One region of the Frankia sp. CgJB1 genome, then DNA from elsewhere that is predicted to be linked to it. Evidence: riboswitches for the same ligand, from Rfam matches in the RefSeq annotation. Region 1 holds a riboswitch; each other region holds the start of a gene.
What was found. Region 1 has a riboswitch for cyclic di-AMP ahead of AC08OT_RS15905 (C40 family peptidase). Riboswitches for the same ligand answer to the same signal wherever they lie in the genome.
Positions count from the first base shown of each region.

Region 1 (7,891 bases):
CAGCAGGAGTGCGACGTCGTCGGTCAGCGGGCCGCCATTGCGCGCCTCCACCCGGTCGATCAGGTCGTCGAGCAGCCCGTCGGGGTTGTCAGCGGGCCAAAGTTTGGCGATCTCGGGCAGCACGCCCTCCCAGCCCAACGGTTCCCCGCCCGGTCCCTCCCGCCCCTCCAGCAGGCCGTCCGTGGCGAGCAGGAGCGCCCAGTGCGGCCCGAGCTCGATCCGCACCTCCTCGGAGAGATCGTTGTCGACGATGCCGAGAGCCGGGCCGACGACGTCGCCCGGCAGCGCCGACAGCCGCGGATGCAACAGCGCCGGCGGCGGATGACCGGCCAGCCGCATCCGCGCCGAGGTCCGCTCGGGAGCGATCGCGAGGGTGCACACCGTCGCAAAGATCTCGTCCTGTTCCCGCTCGCTCACCAGCACGCGTTGGAGATACCCGAGCCGGTCGGGTTCCGGAACACCGGCAAGGACCAACGTGCGCCACGCGATCCGCAGGCTCACCCCGAGCGCTGCCTCGTCCGGGCCGTGCCCGCAGACGTCGCCGAGCAGGACGTGGAGCGTGCCGTCCGCGGTGGACACCATGTCGTAGAAGTCCCCGCCGAGCAGGGACTGCTGCCGGCCGGGGCGGTACCGGGCGTCGTGGTGCAACCGGCCGTCGTCGATGAGCGGCCGGGGTAACAGGCCGCGTTCGAGGCGGGCCCGCTCGTCCGCCAGCAGCTCCGACTCCCGCAGCGCCTGCGCGGCGGTGTCGGCCCGCTTGCGCTCGATCGCGTACCGGACGGCCCGGACCAGGTCCCGCCCGTCGACCTGGCCCTTGACGAGGTAATCTTGCGCGCCCGCGGCGACCGCCTGCGCCCCCCGGTACTTGTCAACCAGACCGGTGAGCACCACGACCGGCGCTCCCGCCTCGACCGTGAGCAACCGGCGCAGCGCCGACAGGCCCTCGCTGTCCGGCAGCCCTAGATCCAGCAGCACGCACGCGACGTGCTCGCTGCGACGGGCGGCTTCGGCCACCGTGCGCACCCGGGTCAGCTCGACCGGAGCGGAGGCCTCGTCGAGGAGCTCGGACACCAGATAGGCGTCGGCATCATCGTCCTCGACCAACAGCACAGGCCAGATCACTTCCGCAGGATCAGCGTTCGGCGCCCGCATCGCGTTGCTCTCGGTTCCTGACACATCTCCTCGGCATTGCACGACACGAGGCCATACCGGCCCAACCCGGACCCGAAGCATGGCACGACCACAGCGCCCGTGCGCATCGGAACGCCGAACCGGAGTGGACCGCGGCCAAGAAGACGGAGCGCGACGGGCTCAGGAAAACCGGGCTCAGAAAGACATGGTGGGCCCACGGGAACGACGGCAGTCGCCAGGACAGATCAACGGGCGGCGGTGTGGCTATCAGCATCGGTGTGGCTGCCGGTAGCGCGGCCCTGCGCGCCCTCCCTCCCTGGCGGGGTCTCACCCGGAACCGGCGCCGTGGGACGGCCCAGCAGGTACCAGCCCCACAGCCCGGCGGGCACCGGGGCCCGCACCGGCGCGCCGGGTACCTCCCGAGCGTCCATCACGTCGAGCAGGTGATCCCAGTAGCCCGTCAGGCGGGCCGCCAGGCTTCCACCGAACAGCCTGCTGTGCAGGAGGTGCGGATGCGGTCGGGTCGGAGCGTGGCGCATCGCATCGGAGAAGCGGTCGAGGAGATCCCGGCGCTCGTCGTCGGACAGCTCGGCCATCAGCTCACGCAGAAGTTCGTCCTCCAGCGTCGCATGTTCGACCATCAACGCGGCCAGATCCCGGCGCAGGTTCGCGACCGGCTCCGCGGGCCGGTTGAGGTCCCCCTGGACGTACTGTTCAATGCCGCGCATCACCGAGGAGCAGCGCCGCGCCAAGCGGCCCAGGTCCGCCACCCGCGCCCGGCCACCCACGACCCGGCGGGCCATCTCCGGGTAGACCACCGACTCCATCGCGCTCAGGTGTGCGGAGACGGCGGCCACGGCCGCGTCGCTGGCATGCAGCGCCTGCCGCGGGTCGGTCGACGGACCACCCACGTCACCGTGGGCGTCGGCGCTGCGCGAGAGCTCGATCAGACGGACGGCGTCCTGATGCGCGGCCTCCACCAAGGTCGCCAACGTCTCGGCCATGACCACCTCGCAGCCCATGGGCAGATACCCAGCGGAGAGCTACCGGAAGCCCAAGCTACGCCTATCCGACCCGGTCCGCATCTCGGCAGCCACCACGCAGCCGTAACCCGGTACCCACAAAAGGTGCCAGTCGCCTCGCTCGGCACCTGACTCTCAGACTTGGTCCCTGTGGTGTCCGGCCGTGGCTCCGCCGGACGGCACCGTCACCGGGCGAGGAACTCGTCGAGATCGGCGAGGAACCGCGTCTCATCCTCGACCACCAGGCCGCCGATGTCGGCGTGGCCGGGCGGACCCGGCTGCGCGAGCACAATCGAACCGGTACCGTGCCGGATGGTGAGCCGCCGCCCGAGCAGCGCGGCCAGTCGCATGGAAGCCGACCCGCAGGCCTCGTCCTCGGTGACGCCGTGCCTGCTGGCGAAGGCCCGGGCCCGCACGACCCCGCCCGGCTCATCCTCCCACGCCCAGAGTTGGGTCAGGTCCTCGCCGGGTGGACGGGGCAGGTCGAGCGCGTCGACTTGGCACGGGTCCGCAAGCATCTCATGCCACCAATAAGGCACGGCGGCCAAGGCGCTGCGGACCCAGACCCGGCCCTGCTCCTGCCAGCTGACCGCCTCGCCGCCGGCCGGGCGGAGGATCTCCGGATGGCCACCGAGCAGCCGACCCAACAGCCAGGCCGACCCTACCAGGGCGTGTCCCGCCAGGGGCAGCTCCCCGGCGGGCGTGAAGGTGGCCAGCTCCGCCAGCTCCGGGTCGTCGACGAAGACCGTGGCGGAGCAGCCTAGTCGGCGCGCGACGACGGACCGCTCCCGCGCGTCGGGCAGCAACTTCGCGGCGTCCAGCACCACGGCGAGCAGACTGCCGCCGGCGCCCGTCTCGTCGGCGAACACCCGAAGCGTGCGTACCTCGATCCCGATCACTCGATCCTCCCTGTGAGGTATCCCATACGCCGGACGTGTGTCTCACCCTTCGCGTGGCACCCCGCCGGCACAGTCGCCAGGCATCCGCGTCCACGGTGAAGCCCGGATCGCCTCCGGACGGCCGGCACCGACTTGTCACCATGAAGGTTCACCAGCGGGAAGGTCGTGGGAAATGCCGACAGGTGGACATGGATCGGCGGCAGGGAAGGAGGCAATGATGCGGGACGATGCGGTGCCGGGCGAAAGAGTACGCGACGAGACGGTACGCGAGAGCCGGGGACGCGACGATGACGGCGCGCACCCGGACGGCGGCGACCACGGCAGCCAGCATCCCGTCCGGGAGGTGCTGGGGGACGCCCTGGAGCAGGCGTCGGCCAACGCCCATAAGCTCGCCGGCGCGCTGACCCGTCCGGTCTCCCTAGTCCGGGTGGGTCGCAAACGACGCCAGGTGCCCCGCCCCGGGCTACCGCGGACGCCGGACGGGCGCGTCATGGCCTGCGGCGTGTACAGCCATGGCCGGCGGGTCACCACGGACATCGACCAGGCCGACGCGCTGCGGTTGGCGCGGTCCGAACGCAGCGGGTTCGCCTGGCTCGGCCTGTTCGAGCCGAGCTACGAGCAGCTCACCGCGATCGCCGAGGAGTACAGGCTGGACAAGCTCGCGGTGGAGGACGCGGTCACCGGCCACCAGCGCCCCAAGCTCGAGCAATACGAGAACCACCTGTTCATGGTGCTCAAGACGACCAGTTACGTGGAGCACACCCAGATGACGAGCACCTCCGAGGTAGTCACCACCGGCGAAATTATGATCTTCCTCGGCGAGGACTTCGTCGTGACCGTGCGGCACGGCAGGCACGGGGAGATGACGAAGCTGCGCGGCCGGCTGGAGGCCAACCCGGAGATGCTCCGGCACGGCCCGACGGCCGTGCTGCACGCCATCTGCGACAGCATTGTGGATGACTACGTCCGCACCGTGGAAAGCATCCAGGCCGACGTCGACCAGATCGAGGCGGGGGTCTTCCATCGGGATCAGAAGCCGTCGACGGAAAGCGCTTACCAGATGAAACGCGAGCTTCTGGAGCTCAAGCACGCGGTGCTGCCGCTCGCGGGCCCGTTGCGTACCCTCACCACGGACGCCCCCACGATGGTCGACGTGGCGATGCGCCGTTACTTCCGGGACGTCGCCGACCACCTCGAGCAGGTCAGCGAGCGTATAGCTCACTTCGACGAGCTGCTTTCCTCCGTGCTCCAGGCGACGCTGACGCAGGTGACGATCGCACAGAACGAGGACATGCGACGGATCAGTGCCTGGGTGGCGATCGGCGCCGTCCCGACCGCCGTCGCCGGGATCTACGGGATGAACTTCGACCACATGCCGGAGCTTCGTCAGACGTGGGGCTACCCGGCCATCCTGGCCGTCATTACGACGATCTGCCTGTTCCTCTACCGTGCGTTCAAGCGCAACGGCTGGTTCTGACACCGACCTGCATGCTATGCGCGCAGGGACCACGACAATGACGGCAGATCCATAGTCCCTTTTTACTATCAGTTGGCTGACGCGACGTATCCGTACGATGGGTTACCCCTGGCCCGCCACGTCGGTTACCGTTACCAACCGTGTCGGAGCAACCGGGTCTCGTGCCAGCCGCTCGGTGCGGTCCCCGCCGATCCCCCCACCCGTCAGGGGACTCCATGACCTCGTCTGACCCCAAGAGTCATAAAACAGCCATCCTGCCTGATCGGGGCGATCTCATCGCGGAGCTCGCCGGCCGGCTGGAGGCCCTCGACGCGCTCCTCAACCGGCTGGAGGATGCCGAGCGGCAGGCCGCCGACGCCAGCGAGCATCTCATCCGGACCCGCCGGTGGCAGGAGGACACGGTCCGGACCATCCAGGAGGAGCGGGCTCGGATGCGCCAGCGCCAGCACGCCCTCGACGAGCTCGCCGGCCACGCCCGCGCCGCGGTCGAGGCGCTGGCGCACCATCGCTCGCTGCCCCATGAGGTCCACGAGCTCGCGGTCGAGCTCCAGGTGCTCGATGCGGCGGGATTCCTCACCCGCCGCAGCTCCCGGTCCCGCTGAGGGGGTGCACGCCCGACCTCGCCCGCCAACTACTTTAAGTAGTCAAAAGTCGCCCACGGGCCGAGGGAGGGCTACCCGCCCGCCCGCCTCTCACCCGGACCGGCCGCCGCCACGGACCCCCTACGCAGCGAAAAACCAGCAGGACAACCGGAGTGCGAAGGGCCTTCGGCCCGCCCGGTCAGCCCGGCCGGCCGAGCGGGCCGCCGACGTCGCGCGACGGGAACTTCAACGCACACTCGCCGTAGTTGGGAAGGACTAGTGTTTACCCACCCCGTCCAAGTGGACTAGTCTCACGCCGACGTCACGACAACACCGGGGCCGAACGCCGAGTCCTGCCCCCGGCCCCGGTGTCCCCTCCGAGTCGTCATCAGGGGCAGGAGCGGGGGACCCACCTCCACCGGCCGGCACCGATCCGCGGTATCGACCTAGGGGTGAAGCTCGACGCGTGAAGGTCACGCGAGAGCCGGGCAGCCCAGCCCGAACCCGACAGCTCACTTCGCAGGCGTACGGGAAGGAATACACCGTTGTCCGCGCAAAGCGTGCAGCTCGACGAAGAAACGCGAGGCGCCGGTCGCGGCCGTCATCGCGCACCCTCCGCGCCCCCGGCCGCCCGCAGCCGGGCCCGGGCCCGGGCCTTCGCCGCCCTGACCACCGGGACCGTCGCGGTCTCCGGAGTGGCTCTCGCCGGCTGCGCCACCGACATCAACGCCGACGCAGCGAAGGACGAGCAGCCGAACACCGCTCCGATCACCCTCGCCGCGCAGATCGGCTCCCATGCCGCCCTGGGTGGCAGCATCGCGGCGGCGGCGGTCAGCACCCACGGCTCCACCTCCCTGCTCGGCACGGCGGGCGGTGTCAACGCCCCGCCCTTAACCGGCAAGGTTCAGGTCGGTCTCCGGGTGACCAACCCCGAGGTGACCGTCAACGCGGACCAGCCGATCGACATCGGCTTTTCGCTCTACAACGAGCAGACCCACGAACCACTGGCGAACCAGCTGGTCAAGGTGCAAGTGAAGCTCCCCACCGGGTGGGCCACCTTCAAGCACCTTTACACTAATGCCCAAGGCTACACTTCCTACACGGCCCGGGTGCTCACCACCACGAACGTCACCGCGGTCTTCGACGGCACAGACGCCCTGCAGTCCGCCCGCTCGGCGAACGACGCCACCCTGCGCGTACGGCCGGCACCCATCCCCCAGCCCGTCCGCAACGCCGCCTGGTCGGATCTCCTTGCGACAGGGGACGCCGCGGGCCAGACGTCGGTTCCGGTCCCGTCGAGCTCCCTCGGGGAGAAGGCCGTCTACCTGGCCTCCCTGCAGGCCGGCAAGCCCTACGTCTACGGTGCGGAGGGCCCGAGCTCGTTCGACTGCTCCGGCCTCATCCAGTACATCTTCAAGCAACTCGGCAGGAGCGTGCCGCGGACGACCGATGCCCAGTTCGCCGCCGCCATCTGGGTGTCGCAATACAACAAGCAGCCCGGCGACCTGATCTTCTTCGGGACACCCGGGAACATCTACCACGCCGGCATCTACGCGGGTGACGGCATGATGTGGGTGGCGCCGCGCACCGGCGACGTCGTGTCGCTCAAGAAGATCTATACCACCTCCTACTACGTCGGTCGGATCCTCTAGCAGCCGGTCGGAGCCGGCGCACCGCCCTCATGCCGACGCAACGGCTCATCCGGCTCCGGTGGATCGCCTTCGCGGCTGGCGGACCGCACGAGCCCTGCCGTTCCACCAGCGGCCGGCTACCGGGCCTCCCCTCCGGGCACCGACCCGAAGCCGTGAAAGCCGGGCCCGGGACTCCCACCCACCGGCGAAGCCGCGGACAGACCAGCAAGCGGGCCCTGTCACCGCCCGACAACCCGCCTACATGGTTCCTTTCCAGCTATCCGGACGGGCCCTCCTTCCGGTGGGACGGACGTCAGATCTCCCCCCCCATCTGACGTCCGTCCGGCCGGAAGGCCCCCGATTCCGCCGGCCTTCCCTCGGATCCCCCCCCATCCGCACGGGAAGGCCGGCGGGCCTCGGACCCCCAGCCGACCAGGTTCGCCGATGCCGCTACCCCCCTCCCGGCGGCATCGGCGGACTTCAGCCTTCAGTCTCTGCCCGGTGCGGGAAACAGCCCGGCCCGCTCGCGGGCGCCGCGGTCAGGCCCCCAGCCGGTGACCGGACGAGAACTTCCACAGGGCCTCGCTGACCTTCCGGTCCCAGGAGGCCTCCGGGGCCCGGCCCTCCGGGACACGGTCCTGGCAGTTCGGCCCGGGCTCCGGGTCGAACTGCCCGACGACGCCGACCGCGGCGAATTCCGGCTTACCCGGGGCGCAGGCAGCGGCCAGGGCCAGCCGGGCACCCTCGCCGATCCCCCACACGTAGACCCGGTCCGGATCCACCTTGGTCCGTTCCGTGGAGACGAAGCGGACCACGTCGCGCAGATAGCGCACGTCCGCCCCCTCGGGTCCGTCGATCCGCCACGTGCCGCCCACGGCTTCCGGGAAGGCCACCGCGAAGTCGCGGGAGTTCGCGAGCTTGCCGGCGTCACTCTGCCGGTCGAGTGACTTCGCGTCCGCGTTGTCATCGTGCAGGATCAACACCAGCGGAAGCGGGTTGGCGGGATCGGACGGGGCCTGGACGAGCAGCTCACGGCCCGCCGACGCGTAGTCGCCGGGCAGGCTGACCCGCTGGGTCCTCGGGCGGTCACGGGTCCCGAGGTAGCCCCAGGCAACCACGATCACGACACCGACGATGAGCACGGTTCTCT
Region 1 covers NZ_CDWTNB010000155.1:108-7,998, reverse strand. Annotated here, with positions in the region: gene AC08OT_RS15930 (PP2C family protein-serine/threonine phosphatase) at 1-1,152, opposite strand, end outside; gene AC08OT_RS15925 (hemerythrin domain-containing protein) at 1,377-2,135, opposite strand; gene AC08OT_RS15920 (PhzF family phenazine biosynthesis protein) at 2,339-3,052, opposite strand; gene corA (magnesium/cobalt transporter CorA) at 3,267-4,529, shown strand; gene AC08OT_RS15910 (hypothetical protein) at 4,745-5,131, shown strand; cyclic di-AMP (ydaO/yuaA leader) riboswitch at 5,476-5,650, shown strand; gene AC08OT_RS15905 (C40 family peptidase) at 5,656-6,762, shown strand; gene AC08OT_RS15900 (plasmid partitioning protein) at 7,281-7,891, opposite strand, start outside.

Region 2 (7,891 bases), on a different contig from region 1:
CCGTCTCCGGGTCAACCTCGCTGGCCTCACACAGCCCGCGGGCGGCGGCTGCCGTGTCGCCGCCGTCGAGCAGGATCCGCAGCACCAGGGCACCCGAGGGGTTGAGGGTCCAGTACCGGCCGTTGTCGATATGGAGGAGCACCGCTCCGTACTCGGTCGGCGCCCACACTACGTCAGGCCGCAGCGTCACCATGATCACTCACTCCTCCGGTAGCTCACTCACTATCTCCGGTAGCGCAGTCAGGGCTCCGCCGGCTCGCGAGCACCCGCAGCCACGCGTCCACCGCGAACGTCGGTTGCAGCGCCTGGTGGCGATGACCAGGTACGGACGAAGATCGGCACGCCTGGCGCAGCGCGTCCGGCTCGATCAGGCCGAGATCGGCCAACGGGCTGTCATCGCACAGCTTCACCAGGACGTCCTGGCTGGCGCGCAGGCCCTGATCCGCCTTGGTCTCGCGGCGCAGGCATTCCTGCGGCACCACCCGGCGCATGGCCTCCTTCAACAACGGTTTGTACTCCCACGGACCGGTGCGCTCCTCGGGCCGCACCGCCAGCGCCGCCCGGACCACCCGATCGTCGAGGAAGGGGGCGGCGAGCGGCGGGCCGACCGGATCGGCGAGCTGGTCGAACAGCCGGAACACCGCCGCGCCGGCGCGGATGGCGAAGAGATCGGCGTGGCCGTCCCGGGTCTCGGCCAGCGGCCAGGCGCGCCGGGCGGCCTCCGCGAACGCTCCGGCCAGCAGGTCGAGGGCCGCCGGCGTGAGCCAACCCGGGACCACAGGCGGAAAGGCCCAGTCGAGCGGGGCCAGGACGCCCGGGTGGGATCGGCCGAAACCGGAGGAACCGGAGGAACCGGCCGGACGGTGGGCCTGGTCGACCGTGGCGCGGCGGGCCTGGTCGAGCGCATCGGCCATGTCGGCGAGGCAGTCCCGGTAGCCGCGCGGCCACATCATCCGCAGACACGCCATCCGCGGCCAGCCCTCCTGCGCTCGGTGTCCGCGCAGGTCGTGCAGCGCCCGCCAGGGCCGGCGGCGCAACAACCGGGGGAGGTAGGCGGGACAGCCATAGGCGACCTCGTCGCCACCGAACCCGGTGAGGTGCACCCGCGGCCCGTACAGCGCGACCCGGTCAAGACCCGCGCGCAGCTTCGCCCGGTCGACGATGCCGACGAACGGCCGGTCGAGCGGTTCGTCGGCGTCGGCAATGCCGTCGTAGACGAGGGGAAGCCCGGCGGCGGGCAGGACCTCGCGCGTGACGCCGGGGAGCGTGGCCGCGGCCCGCGCGGCCCACTGGGCGTCGTCGTCACCGGGATCGCGGGCGATCCCGGTGAGCGCGACCACGTCGGCGGGGCCGCGCGCGGCCAGGCAGCACACCGAGGTGGAGTCCAGCCCACCCGACAGATCACAGCTCACCGTCCCGCCGCCGGCGACCCGCGCCGCCACGGCCTCGGCGAGAGCCGCCCGCAGGGTCGGCGCCCCCTCCGCACGGGACCGCACCGGTGCCGGTCGACGCCACCACCGCAGGACAGTCGCCTTCTCGTCAGGGCCGACGAGAAGGTAGTGATCCGGGGGCAGCGCGTCGATCGACTCCCAGAGCACCAGGTCGTCGAGCGGATGGGGCGGTGACGGGTCGAGCGGCGACAGAGCCAGCGCCGCCCGGTTCAGCGGGGCGCCCGTGAGCCGGGCGAGCACGTCGGCGCGGTCGGCGGCAACCAGCTGGCTGCCCAGCCGGGCGGTGAAGACCCGCCGGGTTCCCGTCGGGCTGCCCTGGATACGACGGTGGCCGTCGATGTCGGCGATCACGTGGTAGTCGCCGGCCACCGCGCGCGCGAGGTCGAGAGCATGCACGTCACGGGCCGAGAGAAGCAGCCGCAGGAGCTGTCGCGCGTTGGTCGCGGCACACCCGATCAGGGCCAGTCGCGAGCGCCCGGCGACGGCACTGACCATGGCGTCGTCCGGCCAGTTGCCGACGATCCACGGCCGCCCGGAGGCGTACCGCAGCATGCGACGGACCCCCGGCGGACGCACGACGGGATCACGGTCGGCCAGCACCAGAAACCAGCAGGACGGAATCGGGACCACCGCCACCCCGGCCGCCGTCACGCAAAACGCCGCCAGAAATAGTCACGCCCCCAGCCCCAGCGGCCGTTCGTCACTGCGGCGAAGCTGCCGGCATCCTCCAGTCGCGGGGGGAGGTAGGTAGCCTTCATCGTCTTCTCCTCAGCGGTTTCCGCGCGCCCGCGCTGTGACGCGCACCCTTGCGACGCGCACCGGTGGCGATACACGACGGCGCCGCGCCCGTGGCGCGGGCGCCGGCCAGCTGGTCCGGCCCGTCTGGTTGAAATTCCCCCGCCGGGTTCACTGGCGGTTCAGCTGACCTCCGGTGGTGAATTTGGGGGACCTGAGCACGGTCTGCGGTCCCTGGACCGTGCTCAGGTCCCCATAACTCGGCCGCCGCACGACTCGGCCGGAACGGCCGTGGTATCAGGTGATCCACGAGTCCGGATTCAGTACATGCTGATGGGCACGCCGCAGTTCGACACCGGGCTCGATCCCGAGTTCGGTCACCAGCCGCCGGTAGACCGTCTGGTACTCGGCCAGTGCCTCGGCCCGCCGGCCGGTGTGTTCCAACGCGAGGATCAGTTGGGCCCAGAGACGTTCCCGGGTCGGATGTTCGACCGTGAGCGCCCGCAGGGTCGGCAGCACCCGATCGTACTCGCTGAGGGCCAGGCGGGCGTCGATCAGGTCCTCGCACACCGCCCAGCGAGCCTCCTCCAGCCGGAGGACCTCCGCGCCTGCGATCTCCGCCGGGAGCTCGTCGAACGCGTCCCCCCGCCACAGCGCGAGGGCACCTTCGAAAAACCCGGCGGCGCGTTCCGGTGAGCCGGCACGCACGGCGGCGCGGCCCTGCTCAGCGGCCGATTCGAACCGCTTAGCGTCGATCTCACCGGGCGCGACGACCAGGCGGTACTCCCCCGGCCGGCTCTCGATGCGCCCGGGGCCGTTCCCCCCGGCTCCGGGCGTGCCCAGGGGCGGCCCGAGGGTGTGCCGCAGCTCCGAGAGATAAGTCTTGATGTTGCCCCCAGCGGAGCGCGGCGGGGCATCCTGCCAGAGCGCGAGCCGCATCCCGTCCACACTCACCCACTGGCCGGCGTGCAGCAGCAGGGTCAGCAGCAGGATGCGCTTCTTGCGCTGGTCGATGCGGACCTGCTCACCCGAGGATCGCCGCACCTCCAGCGGTCCCAGGACCGCGAACAGGAGGCCGGCCCCGGTCGCGGAAGATGCGTTCGGACTCGCCTCAGATAGGTAGTCGTCGAGCATCGTGGCTCTCATCGATCGGGCCCCCGTTTCGGTTTTCCCGTGCGGGCCGGCTGGTCCCGCCCGGGCCGGTGCCATCTCCCGGCCCGGTGCTGGCCCGGTGGCTGAATACCCCCAGCTCACCCCGGGTAGTCATCCGGTGCATGCGGATATCGAGCAGCGCTCTCGGGCGGGTCGGGAACACCGCCCGACAGCGCCGGCGCCCGGTCGGCGGGCCTCGATCAGGGTCAGATCCCGAGCTTCGCCCGCGTCTGCGGCCCGACGATCCCGTCGACCACCAGACCGTGCTTCAGCTGGAAGTCCTTGACCATGTGGTTGGTCTGGTACCCGAACTTCCCATCCACGCTGATCGGGTAGCCAAGGCTGGCTAGCCTCTTCTGGATCTGGTGGACGTCGAGGTGGAACCTGAGGCCGATGGCCAGCGACGGGTAGCGGGCCGCAGGCGCCACCACGGCCGCACGCGCCGGGGCAGCCGCACGCGCCGGGGCAGCCAGCGAGGAGTAGGAGACGTTCGTGAACCGTGCGCCGCGCGAGACGGCCGCCGCCGCTGCCTGTCCCCGGGCCAGGTAGCGGTAGTGCATGCCCTTGGTGTAGGCGCTCCAGGCGGTGATGCCCTGGCCTTCACAGACCTTCTTCGCCGCCCAGGCGTTGACGGTTGGGTCGTAGAGGTTGCGGTTACCCACCCAGCCGGCGTGGGCCCGCATGTTGATCTGCCACAGGCCGCGCGAGTCCTCGCCGGAGGTGGCGTGGGCGTAGGGGTTGCCGCCGGACTCCGCAAGAGCCACCTCGACCCAGGTGGCCAGCGGGACGCCGCGGCAGCCGGGCAGTCCCGCGTTCGCGGCCGCGCTGGCGATCGTCACATCGGGGACCGTGGTGGCAGCCCTGGCCGGGCTCGCGGTGGCGAGCATGCCGGCGCCGGCGCCGATCACACCGACGGCGGCGACAACGGCGCCCCGGGTCCGGGTGGAATTTTTCCGATGCTTTCCCTTGGCCATTTCTTTGACATCTCATTTCGGTGTCGTCGAGCACAGACTAGTGATCGAGGGGAGGGATGCCGCTCGAAGGAGGGCGAGCGGAGACGACCGCGCTGGAGAAGAGCAGCACCCAGTGCCGGTCCCCCGGTGCGCCGAGGGTCCGTCCGGGGACGACCGATCGACGCACCCTGAGGATTCCGGGGTCGATGGGCTGAGCAGCCCGGCAGGCGGCCGCGGTCATTCCGTTCCGGGCCTGGCGGGCCCGGTGGACGGCAGGGGTCAGCCGACCACGGATGACGAGGTCAGGTGGCTTTCAGCCGAGCTGGTGGTATCGCGCGTCAGCGCGATCGGCCGGTACGGGCACCGACCGGATGGCACGTTCTCGCGAAGACGTCAGGGCGAGAACGGCGCCCAATATGGCGGGGACGCACCGCGGGTCGCGCCGAACGGCGTCACGGTCCAGAAGACCGGAGCCGAGCGTTCCTGAAACACAGGCAACGTCGAGTCCTTCCCGTACGCCTGCGAGGTTAGCTGTCGGGTTCGGGCCGGGAAGCCCGGCCGTTTCCGCGGCGTGCGCGTAACGGCTTAACCCCAAGGGCGGCCCGCAACGAGCCACCCGGAGGAACGTGGTTCCCCCGCTTCTGCCCAAGGTCTCTCGGAGGGAGCTCCGGACCGTGGGCAGAACTCGGCGTCGGCCCGGAGCTGTTGATACCTCGCAACCGTAGCGAACTACAAACCGTAGTGACAAGTACGAGTTGCGCCGAATCTGGGCGCATGTTGGTCACGATACGTGCATAACGCTGCAGTGCCGCAACTCTCGGACATCAATAGCAGCTACCGGTAGCGACACAGATCACCCGTCACGACCGGATCTTGGCGATATGACCGGCCTGTCGCGACGGGGACCGGTAGTCACGGGGACCGGTAGCCACGAGGACCGGTAGTCACCGGGACCGCCCGGCCGCCCGGCAATCCCTGCGCCCCCGCGCACCCCGGCAACCCCCGGCGGGCGGGAAACTTGGACCGGGGGTCGGGTGGCGTGTGGGCGGGTACGCAAACGCGAACGGTGCCGGCTTCGAGCCGCAGACTCGAAGCCGGCGCCGTTGGAAAACAGACGACGCGGTACGGGACGGACGATGGACCCGCGTGATTCGCGCCGGCACCCGCCAAGGAAACGCCTGCTGAGCGCTTGGGACTCCCGCGGAGGCACACCCCGATCGGAGCGGCACGCGGGCGCGCCCGGCACCGGGCGAGATCAGTCGAGCAGCCGGTCCCGCTGCCGTTGCCGTGGGGCCAGCCGCGGGGCACGGAGGTTCTCGAGGAACAGCAGGATGTACGCGCCGACCGCACGCCGACCGGGGCCGGCGAGCACGCCACGCCCCCCGGGTAGCGACGCCAGCCGGGCCCGGCGCGCGGTCCGCGTCATCATGCGCACCAGCGCAAGCGGGCTGACCTCGTCTCGCTCGGCGTGGAACAGTAGGACCGGCAGGTCGGGCAGCGACCGTGGGATCGGCTGTCCCGGACCCTCGCCCGCGATCTTTCGGTACACCAGCGGCAGGTCGAGCAACACGAGGGCATCCGGCCGGACGGCTGGCGAACCGGCGCCGACCAACGCCCGCAGGGCCCCGCTGTCCGAACCCAGCAGGATGAACGGACCCTCGGGGGCACGCGCCTCACCAAGGGCGAGGACGGTGTCTCTCCCGTGGTCGAGAAACGTCACCTGATATCCGTCGAGCGCGAGCCGGAAAGCCAGGCCCTCGAAATGTTCAGCGGATTCTCCCCGACCGGGGAGAAGGACGACATTGGCTCTTCTCGAGTGGGTTGGATCACCGCTGGGCCAGTAACGGGTTCCCGGCCCCCCACATATCCATTGGGGCGCGGATAAACGTATGCTGACGAAACCAGGGACGACACAGCATGCTCCGATCGGAAACCGTCCAGAGATGTACCCGGTATTGACCGGACATCGATACCGAGGCAGCTGGCGTCCACGCAGGCAATGACGATCTGGAGACAGACCTATCGAGCGGCCATGCATAAGGAGAACGCCAGAGAGAACACCGAGCGAGGGAAAGCCGAGGAGGCTAGTAAAGCACGTGAATTGGCCGGGCCGGATAACCGGACGAGGCCACTCGCAGGAAATCGATGTGGCCACGGATGACCAGGGGGGTCCTCCGATTCACCCAGGAGGACATGACCATATTCTGCCTATCCGACGGCTACCTGTCAACATGGTCAATATTGTTACTCAGGTGTTTCACCCCATGTCCGCCCGAGGATACGTAACCGTAGCCACCAATCGTGACCGAGGCCACGTGGCACGTGGCACGTGCCGCCGCACAGCTGCACGGCCCCGGACGTCGGGGCGGAGTCAGGTGATCGCCGGCTACGCCCCGGCGCCGTCGGGCCGGACGCCGCTCAGGCGGCGGCGCCCACCATCGTGTTGCAGCTCTCCGCGCAGGATCGGCATGCGCCGGCGAGCTTGGCGAGCTGCTGATCCTGCGGCATCCTCTCGCACATCTCAGCGCACATCACGCAGATCCGCGCGCACATCGCGCACATTTCCCCGTGCATCGGCGACATCCGGCACATCATGTCGGCGCAGATCCTGGTGACGGCTGCGCAGTCCATCATCAGCCGCATGTTCGCCGACTCCATCATGGCGCCCGGCATGTCCATGCAGTAGGAGATCGTCTCCTCGCACAGGGCCGAGCAGGACATACACTCCTCGATGGCCTTCCGCATGTTCTTATTGATCATTTCAGCGTGCTGCATGAGAACCCTCCAGGCATTGGAGACGCGGCACCCAGTACCAGCAAATGACCCGGGCCACCTGACGTCAGCCGGCAGCAAGGCCCCTACGACAATAGCTTTCGGGGGCCGATCCGCATCTCGGTCAATCGCCGTCCCAGGGCGGATCCGACGAAAGCCCGCGAAGCCATACTAAGAATTCGTAATGAAGTAATTAATGCAAGCCAATATGCGTCTTCGCAGGTCACGGGCTCGCGAGGACCCCGAAGTAAACAAGTTATTTCATTCCGAATCCTAAGGGTATTTCTTTTGATATTTCGTGAACATTCTAGAAAACGGGAGAGTCAGCTGGACGGCGACGCCGCGGGCCGCTCGGGAGCGATTCTCGGCACCTCTTCCATCACCATGGTGGGGCGGACCAGGTTCCCGGGCAGCCGCGGGTGGGGCAGCACCGCACGACCGCCAAGGAACACCCCGCTCACGGCGCCCGGCCGCTCGAAGACCGACAGGTCCCCGGGGTCCGCGTCGAGCAGGATCGCGTCGAAGGCGGAGCCGACGGCGATACGGCCGGCTCCCTCCCCCAGTCCGAAGAGCCGGGCTCCGGTCGCGGTCGCGGCGAGCAGCGCCTCGGGCGGAGTGAGCCCGGCGCGGCGCAGCCGGCTGATCTCGGCCAGGTTCATGCCGTGCCGGGTGCGGTGCCGGGCGTCGCTGCCGAGCGCGATCGGCACCCCCGCCGCACGGGCGACCGCGATCGTGCCGGCCAGCGCGGCCTCGGTGGCCTCGGCCCGGTCCACCGCCCAGCCCGGCAGCACTCCGGTGGCCGCCAGCGCCGCCAGGTCCTGGTAGGGC
Region 2 covers NZ_CDWTNB010000072.1:2,003-9,893, reverse strand. Annotated here, with positions in the region: gene AC08OT_RS10300 (lasso peptide biosynthesis PqqD family chaperone) at 1-193, opposite strand, end outside; gene AC08OT_RS10295 (asparagine synthase-related protein) at 216-2,087, opposite strand; gene AC08OT_RS10290 (lasso RiPP family leader peptide-containing protein) at 2,099-2,209, opposite strand; gene AC08OT_RS10285 (AfsR/SARP family transcriptional regulator) at 2,484-3,332, opposite strand; gene AC08OT_RS10280 (peptidoglycan-binding protein) at 3,545-4,312, opposite strand; cyclic di-AMP (ydaO/yuaA leader) riboswitch at 4,794-4,947, opposite strand; gene AC08OT_RS10275 (alpha/beta fold hydrolase) at 5,547-6,011, opposite strand; gene AC08OT_RS10270 (four-helix bundle copper-binding protein) at 6,710-7,066, opposite strand; gene AC08OT_RS10265 (amidohydrolase family protein) at 7,387-7,891, opposite strand, start outside.
Region 2: linked by a shared signal. The riboswitch ahead of AC08OT_RS10280 (peptidoglycan-binding protein) and the one ahead of AC08OT_RS15905 (C40 family peptidase) in region 1 are both predicted to bind cyclic di-AMP.

Region 3 (7,891 bases), on a different contig from region 1:
CGCCGGAGATGTCCTCGTGCCAGCCGGGCAGGTCAGTGTAGATCGGCTTGGCGTGGTGGAACTCGGTCTGGGTCATGGGCATCTCGTCGACCCGTTCGCCGCCGATGTCGTAGCCGACGCAGATGGGCACCCGGTCGAAGCCCGACAGGACGTCCAGCTTGGTGAGGAAAAGGTCGGTCAGACCGTTGACCCGCACCGCGTAGCGGGCGATTACGGCGTCAAACCAGCCGGTGCGCCGTGCCCGGCCGGTCGTCACGCCGAACTCCCCGCCAATGCGGCGCAGCTCCTCTCCGACCTTGTCGTCCAGTTCGGTGGGGAAGGGGCCGGCGCCGACCCGGGTCGTGTAGGCCTTGATGATGCCGATCACCCGACTGATCCTCGTCGGGCCGATGCCGGCGCCGGTGGCCGCGTAGCCGGCGGTCGGGTTCGATGACGTGACGAACGGGTAGGTGCCGTGATCGACGTCGAGGAGAGTGCCCTGGGAGCCTTCGAGCAGCACGACCTTGCCCGCGCGCAGCGCCCGGTCGAGAATCAGGCCGGTGTCGGCGATGTGGGGTTGGAGGCGTTTCGCGTAGTCGGCGTACTCCTCGACCACCTCGTCTAGCTCGATCCGGCGCCGGTTGTAGACCTTGGCCAGGACCTGGTTCTTCTCCCGTAGCACCAGTTCGAGCTTCTTGTGGAAGATGCCCGGGTCGAGGAGATCCTGCACTCTGATGCCCGTACGGGCAACCTTGTCGCCGTAGGTGGGACCGATGCCGCGACCGGTGGTACCGATCCGCGCCTTGCCCAGGTAGCGCTCGATGACCCGGTCCAGCGCCCGGTGATGGGGCATGATCAGGTGGGCGTTCGCGCTGATCAGGAGCCGGGAGACGTCGATGCCGCGGGCGGTGAGCCCGTCCATCTCGGCCAGCAGCACGCCCGGGTCGATGACGACCCCGTTGCCGATCACGGGAACGCAGTCGGCTCGCAGCATGCCACTGGGAATCAGGTGGAGCGCGTAGCTCTCCGCCCCGATGACCACGGTGTGGCCGGCGTTGTTGCCACCCTGGTATCGGACGACGTAATCGACGGCGCCGCCCAAGAGGTCGGTCGCCTTTCCTTTTCCCTCGTCGCCCCACTGGGCACCGATGAGGACAAGAGCAGGCACCGGGCGAGGTTACTAGGGATGGCGGGGCCGTGGGGCCGGCTGCGGCGTCCTCGCTGGCCTCCACCACCGACGCGGCCTGATGAACTCACTGTCAGGTGAAGCCGATCTCACTGGCGGTGACGGGATTGCTGCCGGTCAGGAACGTCCGGCAGCGGGTGGCCTCCTCGGCCTCCCCGATGGCCGCGGCCGCCCGGACGAGAGCGGCGAGTGAACGCAGGAACCCGCGGTTGGGTTCGTGTGACCAGGGGATCGGCCCGTTGCCCTTCCAGCCCGAGCGGCGCAGGGCGTCGAGGCCGCGGTGATAGCCCGTGCGGGCGTAGGCATAGGCCTCGATGGGTCGTCCGCCGGTGAGCGCGAGCTCGGCGAGCGCGGCCCAGGGCGCGCTGAACGCGGGCAGCCGGGCGGCGACGGCATCCGGCGGATCACCGGCGGCCAGCGCCTCGGTCGCGGCCGCGTCGGAGGGCAGGAGCGTCGGCGGCGGACCGGAGAGCAGGTTGGGCTTTCCCGAGGCGGACGGCGTCGTCATGAGTGCATCCTGCCCGACGACTGGCCGCACACGTCATGGAGGTCACCCCGGACGCGCCCGCCCTGCGCGCACGGTGACCGGGTCGGTCAGGCCCTGACGCTGACGTTCCACAGATTCTGGCCGACGACCCCGGGTTGACCGTCGTTCACCCGGGTGAGGTACGAGTACAGCGCGGCGATGCCCTGCGACTGCGGTCCGAACTTGCCGTCGACGGTGAGTACGAAGCCCTTCTGGCGCATTCTGTCCTGCCAGACGAAGGCCTCCGGGCGGACGTCGTCGCTGAGGGACGCGTCGAGGACCGTGCCCCTGAACGAGCCGTCCCCCATCTCCCGGCGAGCCCGGTCCAGCGTCATGGGGGGTTCCACCGGGGTGATGGCCTGCTGGATGACGTCGCCAGAGCCGCCCGGGACACTGGCCGGGCCGTTGTTGGTCAGGCCCATCTTGACCGAGCAGGACGGCCATGGCTGCCAGCCCCGCTGGTTGTAGAGCTTCGCGGCCGCCTCGTCCTGCGTGGCGGGCGACGCCTGGTACGGCCGGCCGGAGTACCCGAGCCCGTGCCAGGTCCGGTCGTCGAACTGGTAGGCACCGGAGAAGCCGTTGCCGGTGTTGATCGCGTAGTTGCCGCCGGACTCGCACTGGCGGAGCTTGGCGAAGTCATCGGCGGTGGCCGCGCCCGCCGGAGCCGCGGTGACCGCGAGGCCGCTGCCGACGATGGCCGTGACCGCGCCGGTGGTGCGCAGGATGCGACCGGCGGGCGATGGGGCCTGCGGTGCTCGATGTCTGCCGCCACGACGCCCAGAGGGCATGTTCGTCCAATCCCGTCGCCTGCGGGGTGAGCTGTCGGGTGCGGGCTGGGATGGCCCGGCCGGAGGATCCGACCCCGGGTGGCGAGTAGGAACCGCTCTCCACCATGGACCGGGATGCACCGGCTTTACCCCAAGGACGCTGCTTGCGGCGCCCGAAATGTGGGTCCCCCACTCCTGCCCGCTGCGGTTGATGTTCGTTCCGGCCGCTCGCACGGGGGCAGGACTCGGCGTCCGTCCGGGCGGCCTCGCCGACGAGGCGAGTGAGCGGCACTCTAGCGAGAACCGCTCATGGAGCGCAAACCGGGGTGGTCCGGAGTAACCAGTGAGGATCGCGCGAATCGTGCCACTTCTGTACAGGTTCCGCAGGTGGCTCGCTGGTCCTGCTGTTCCTCGCCGGCCTTGCCGAAGATCGGCTCTGCCGGAGGCCGGTCAGGGTGTGGTCCGGGTGATGTTGGTGGTGGGTTGCACGGGCCAGCCCGTACGGGCCGTCAACCGGAGATCGTCCGGAGGCCGGTCGGGCCGGCCCATCGTCGAGGTGAGATCCCCTGACCGGTGTCGCCGGGGTGGGATGTCCGGTTGCCGCGGCGGTCGTCCCCCGTCGCGGGAGCGGAGTGAAGAGATCAGCTGACGGAGCTGACGGAGTGAATGGATCAGCTGAAGGTGGCCCGCCAGGTCGCCGGGCCGACGATGCCGTCGACGGCGAGTCCCTTGGCGGCCTGCAGGGCGCGGGCGACTGCGGCGGAGCGTGGTCCGTAACGGCCGTCGATCGTGATCGGATACCCCAGATGGTTGACGCGGGCCTGCCAGGCCCGCACGTCGTCACGTACCTGCCTGGCCAGTGCGGTCGTCAGGTTACGGGTGAATACGGGGGTGCTCACGGAGATGGGGCTGACCGTCAGCTCACTGCGTTTCGCCGTGCGCGACGCCTGGCCCGAGGAGCTCGACGAGCCGCCCGCGAGCTGGTCGGCGCCCATCCCGCGGCCACAGGTCGGCCACTGGCCGAAGCCGGACCGCCGGGCGAGCTTGAGTGCGGCCTCGTCCTGGACAGCCGGGGGAGCCTGGTGCGGCAGACCGCTGTAGCCGAGGCCGTGCCAGGTGCTGGCGGAGAACTGGTAGGCGCCGTAGTACGCGTTGCCGGTGTTGATCGTGTAGTCACCGCCGGACTCGCACTGCCGCAGGCCCGTCCAGGTGGTGGCCGCACCGGCCGGCTGGCTGAGCGCGAAGGTGCCGCCCACCGCTGCCGCGAGTACGGGTGCGACCACGAGGGCCCGGGCCCGGCTGCGGGTACCGGCGCGGCATTGTCGGCCACTGATACGTGCGTCGGACATGTCTTGTGGTCCTTCCCCACGCCTGCGAGGTAAGCTGTCGGATTCGGACTGGGAACTGCCCGGCCGTGCCAGGGATTCCCTGGAGACGGAAGCCGCACCGGAAACACCTTTCCGTGTGGTCGTCGCACATGGCTTCACCCCGAGAGCATCGAATCCTTTCGATACTCGGAGATGGGTCCCCCGTTCCTGCCGCCCGGTTCGAGAAATCGTCGGCCGGGGGCAGGATTCGGCGTGCCGCCCGACGAATGCCCGGCGTTGTTGCCGGGCACGGCGAAAACCATAACCACGCCGCCCGGCGAGTCGCCAAGCATTGAATAGGGTGCGTGAAAAAGAGCACACTCGGCGCGCCTGCTTGAGCAGGAATCGACGGCCTGGTATCGCGCGTGCGCGCCCGCTCATCAAACTGGCGGTACGACGTGCGGAGGCATTTGTGCTTGGCCGATCACCCTGTTTGCCGATGGGCGACGATGAGCGGAGAGTCCCGTATCAGGCCAGATGTGTGATATGTCAACAAAGGTGTGACGGCCCTGCTACGAGATCGACGCGAGTGATCGGCCTGATACTACGCTTCGTCCGTTGAAGCCTGTTTTTGTGAGAAAAACAACGGAAATCGGGCGGTAACTTGCAGCGTTGTGATTTTTGCACACGGCGGATTCGATCGAACACCGATTGTGAAAATTGCCTGTCGGGCCGCCACGCTGGACGAAGGGGTTCCGTGGGGCGGGGCGGTAGGTGAACGGTTACCGAAGGCCCGGTGCGTGTCCGCTAATGTGGCCGCAACCTGCTGGTCGCCAGCGGAGGCGGCGTTACGCGAGGAGCGGGGTCCCTCGCCCGGTAAACAGTGGTCCCCCAGCCGTCGGAGCGACCGGGGAACCGTGGGGCCGGCATAGTACGGGAAATCGGCAGGTCGTGCATCGGACCGGGGCGGGTCGGATGTCCGCCGCGTGCCGGTCGTTCCGTCCGCCGGAAACGATGGAGAGTGTCGGGTCGAGGGGTCCGGAGAATGCCCTCGGACGAGCGGCGGCGGTTGCCCGGTTGCCCGTTTTCGCGGCCGGCGGCTATCTGTCCTCCTGCCCGCCTCCTGTCCGCCTCCTGTCCGCCGGCCGGCGGTCCGGCCGGACGGTATCCGACGAACCGATCCCGCCAGCCGGCGTACGCTCCTGGCCCGGACTATGCCCGTCCGAGGCTGGTGCCGGCGGAACGGAGGTCCTCACACGCCTGGGCGACGCGGGCCGCCATGCTGCTCTCCGCGAGCTTTCCGTAGGTACGCGGGTCGTATGCCTTCTTCACGCCGACCTCACCGTCCACCTTGAGAACGCCGTCATAGTTTTTGAACACGTGGTCCACGATGGGGCGGGTGAATGCGTACTGGGTGTCCGTGTCCACGTTCATCTTGACCACCCCGTAGTCGAGCGTCTCGCGGATTTCGGTGAGAGCCGACCCGCTACCGCCGTGAAAGACGAGGTTGAACGGCTTCGCGCTGGCTGGCAGCCCGAGCTTCCTGGCGACGTACTCCTGTCCTTCGTGCAGAATCGTCGGGCGTAGCTTGACGTTTCCGGGCTTGTACACACCGTGCACGTTGCCGAAGGTGGCGGCGAGCAGGTAGCGCCCCTTCGCGCCGGTGCCGAGCACCTCGGCCGTCCGCCACATGTCCTCCGGCGTCGTGTAGAGCTTCTCGTCGATCGCGCCGACGACGCCGTCCTCCTCGCCGCCGACGACCCCGATCTCGACCTCGAGAACGATCTTCGCGGCGGCGGCATCCGCGAGTAGTTCCTCGGCGATCTTGAGGTTCTCCTCAAGGGGGACCGCCGAGCCGTCCCACATGTGCGACTGGAAGAGCGGCTCGCGCCCCTGGGCCACCCGATCCTTCGAGATCGCGATCAGGGGACGGATGTAGGTGTCAAGCTTGTCGGCCGGGCAGTGGTCGGTGTGCAGGGCGATGTTGACCGGATACGCCTCCGCGACATGGTGGGCGAACTCGGCTAGTGCCTCCGCGCCGAGGACCATGTTCTTCACCGTCGAGCCGGACAGGTACTCGGCACCGCCGGTGGACACCTGCACGATGCCGTCACTGCCGGCTTCGGTGAAGCCCCGCAGCGCGGCGTTCAGGGACTGCGACGAGGTCACGTTGATCGCGGGGTAGGCGAAGGACTGGGCTTTCGCCCGGTCGAGCATCTCGGCATATACGTCTGGCGTGGCGATGGGCATCGGTGGGGCTCCTTACGAACCTGTAGGGGCGCCGATCAGCCCTGCACCCGCGGTGCAGGACAGCCGGATCGGGCCGAAGCCCGCCGTGGACTCCTGATGGGCGAAGGGTATGACGCCTTGCCCCGTCCCGGGGTCGGATGCGGCTGACGTCGCCGACGCGGTGCCGGTCCGCGCGCCGGGCGCGGGGCGCGGGGCGGGTGCCGACCAAGGGTCGGCACACTGGTCGAGTGGATGTCGGCAGCCTGTCCGGGATGACGCTGTACGTCGTCCTCTTCGCGGTCATCTTCGTCGAGAGCGGGATCCTGATCGGGTTCTGGCTTCCGGGTGACACCATTCTCTTCGCGGCCGGGCTGATGGCGGCGGACGCGGCGTCGAACGTGTCCGTCGCGGTCCTCTCGATCGGGGTCGCAGCGGCGGCCACCGTCGGGGCGGTGGCGGGCTACTACACCGGGCATCGCCTCGGCCGGCCGTACCTGGAGCGCAGGTACGCCACGGTGCTGGCCCGTACGGAGGAATTCTACCGACGGTTCGGGCCGATCACCCTGGTCGCGGCCCGCTTCGTGCCGTGGGCGAGGACGTTCGCGCCGGTACTCGCCGGGGCCGTGGCGATGTCATGGTCCCGCTTTCTGATCGCGGTCATGCTCGGAGCGCTCGTCTGGGGGACCGGATTGGTCCTTCTGGGCTATACGGCGGCCGCCATTCCTGGGCTGCGGGACGCGGCGGTGTGGATCGCGCTCGTCGTGATCGCCATCTCCGTCATCGCCGGGATCGCCGGTGAGCTGCTGCGTCGGCGATCGGGCCGGCTCCCCGACCAGGGGCCGCGGTAGTCCGTGTCGGGCGAGGAGCGCCGAGGGTCGGGCGAGGAGCGTAGGGATGTTGTCCGTTAGTGCCCCGCGGCGCCGGATCCCGTCGGGAGATCCGTGGACCGGTAGTCTCCACGACGTTACGACCAGATCACATTGGACGATCAATTCCCTTTCCTATGGCAATTTCTGGCTATGGCCGGCTAACCTTGATCGATCCAGGTACGCGGTCGGGGGGTCCGACCACCGAAGGATTCGATGCTTCGACACCACAGGCGGCACCATGCGGAACGGCGTCGCGCCGGCCCCGTCCTCTGCACCGCGGCAGGGGCCTTGACCGCGGTTCTGGCGATCGTGCTGCTCGCGGGTGGTCATTCGGGACCGCGTGACGGTGACCACGTGGCCGGCCGCGTCGGCGCGCAGCCGGGTCGGGGCGTGGTCGGGGTGACGGCCGGGGTCCCTCCCACGTCGATCGCGGATCGGATCGCGGATCGGGGTGCGCCGACCGGGCCCGGGGCCGAGCCGCAGCCCGCCGCTCGCCCGGCCGGTCCGGATCAGCTGCCCGCTGCGCGGGCGTCGGCTCTGGCCCTGGCCGCGCCGGTGACGGCTCCGTCCGCGTCGGCCCCGGCGCCGGCTGTTATCTCGCCGCGCCCGCCGTACCTGCCGGCCTCCTGGACGAGCCTGGTCGGTCAGGCCGTGACCTCGACCAACCTCGAGCGCCGGGCGGCCGGTTGCCCTCCGTTGATCGTCGACTTACGGTTGGCCGCCGCGGCCCAGGCACACAGCGTCGACATGGCCACGGCCGGCTATTTCGGCCACGACAGCCCGGACAGTCGCTCGCCCTTCGACCGGATCGCCGCCGGCTTCTCCTTCTCCATCGCCGCCGAGAACATCGCCGCCGGTCAGCGCACCGTGGCCGAGGTGATGCGCGGATGGATGAACAGCCCGGACCACCGATCGAACATCCTCACCTGTTCGTTGACCCGGATCGGCGTGGGCTACGCGACGGGCGGCAGGTACGGCACCTACTGGACCCAGGACTTCGGGACGCCGTGGGGCCCGGCCCACTTGCC
Region 3 covers NZ_CDWTNB010000029.1:25,183-33,073, reverse strand. Annotated here, with positions in the region: gene AC08OT_RS05725 (adenylosuccinate synthase) at 1-1,147, opposite strand, end outside; gene AC08OT_RS05720 (DUF3151 domain-containing protein) at 1,239-1,673, opposite strand; gene AC08OT_RS05715 (transglycosylase family protein) at 1,760-2,479, opposite strand; cyclic di-AMP (ydaO/yuaA leader) riboswitch at 2,482-2,678, opposite strand; gene AC08OT_RS05710 (transglycosylase family protein) at 3,130-3,807, opposite strand; cyclic di-AMP (ydaO/yuaA leader) riboswitch at 3,814-4,049, opposite strand; gene fbaA (class II fructose-bisphosphate aldolase) at 4,978-6,015, opposite strand; gene AC08OT_RS05700 (DedA family protein) at 6,243-6,842, shown strand; gene AC08OT_RS05695 (CAP domain-containing protein) at 7,152-7,891, shown strand, end outside.
Region 3: linked by a shared signal. The riboswitch ahead of AC08OT_RS05710 (transglycosylase family protein) and the one ahead of AC08OT_RS15905 (C40 family peptidase) in region 1 are both predicted to bind cyclic di-AMP.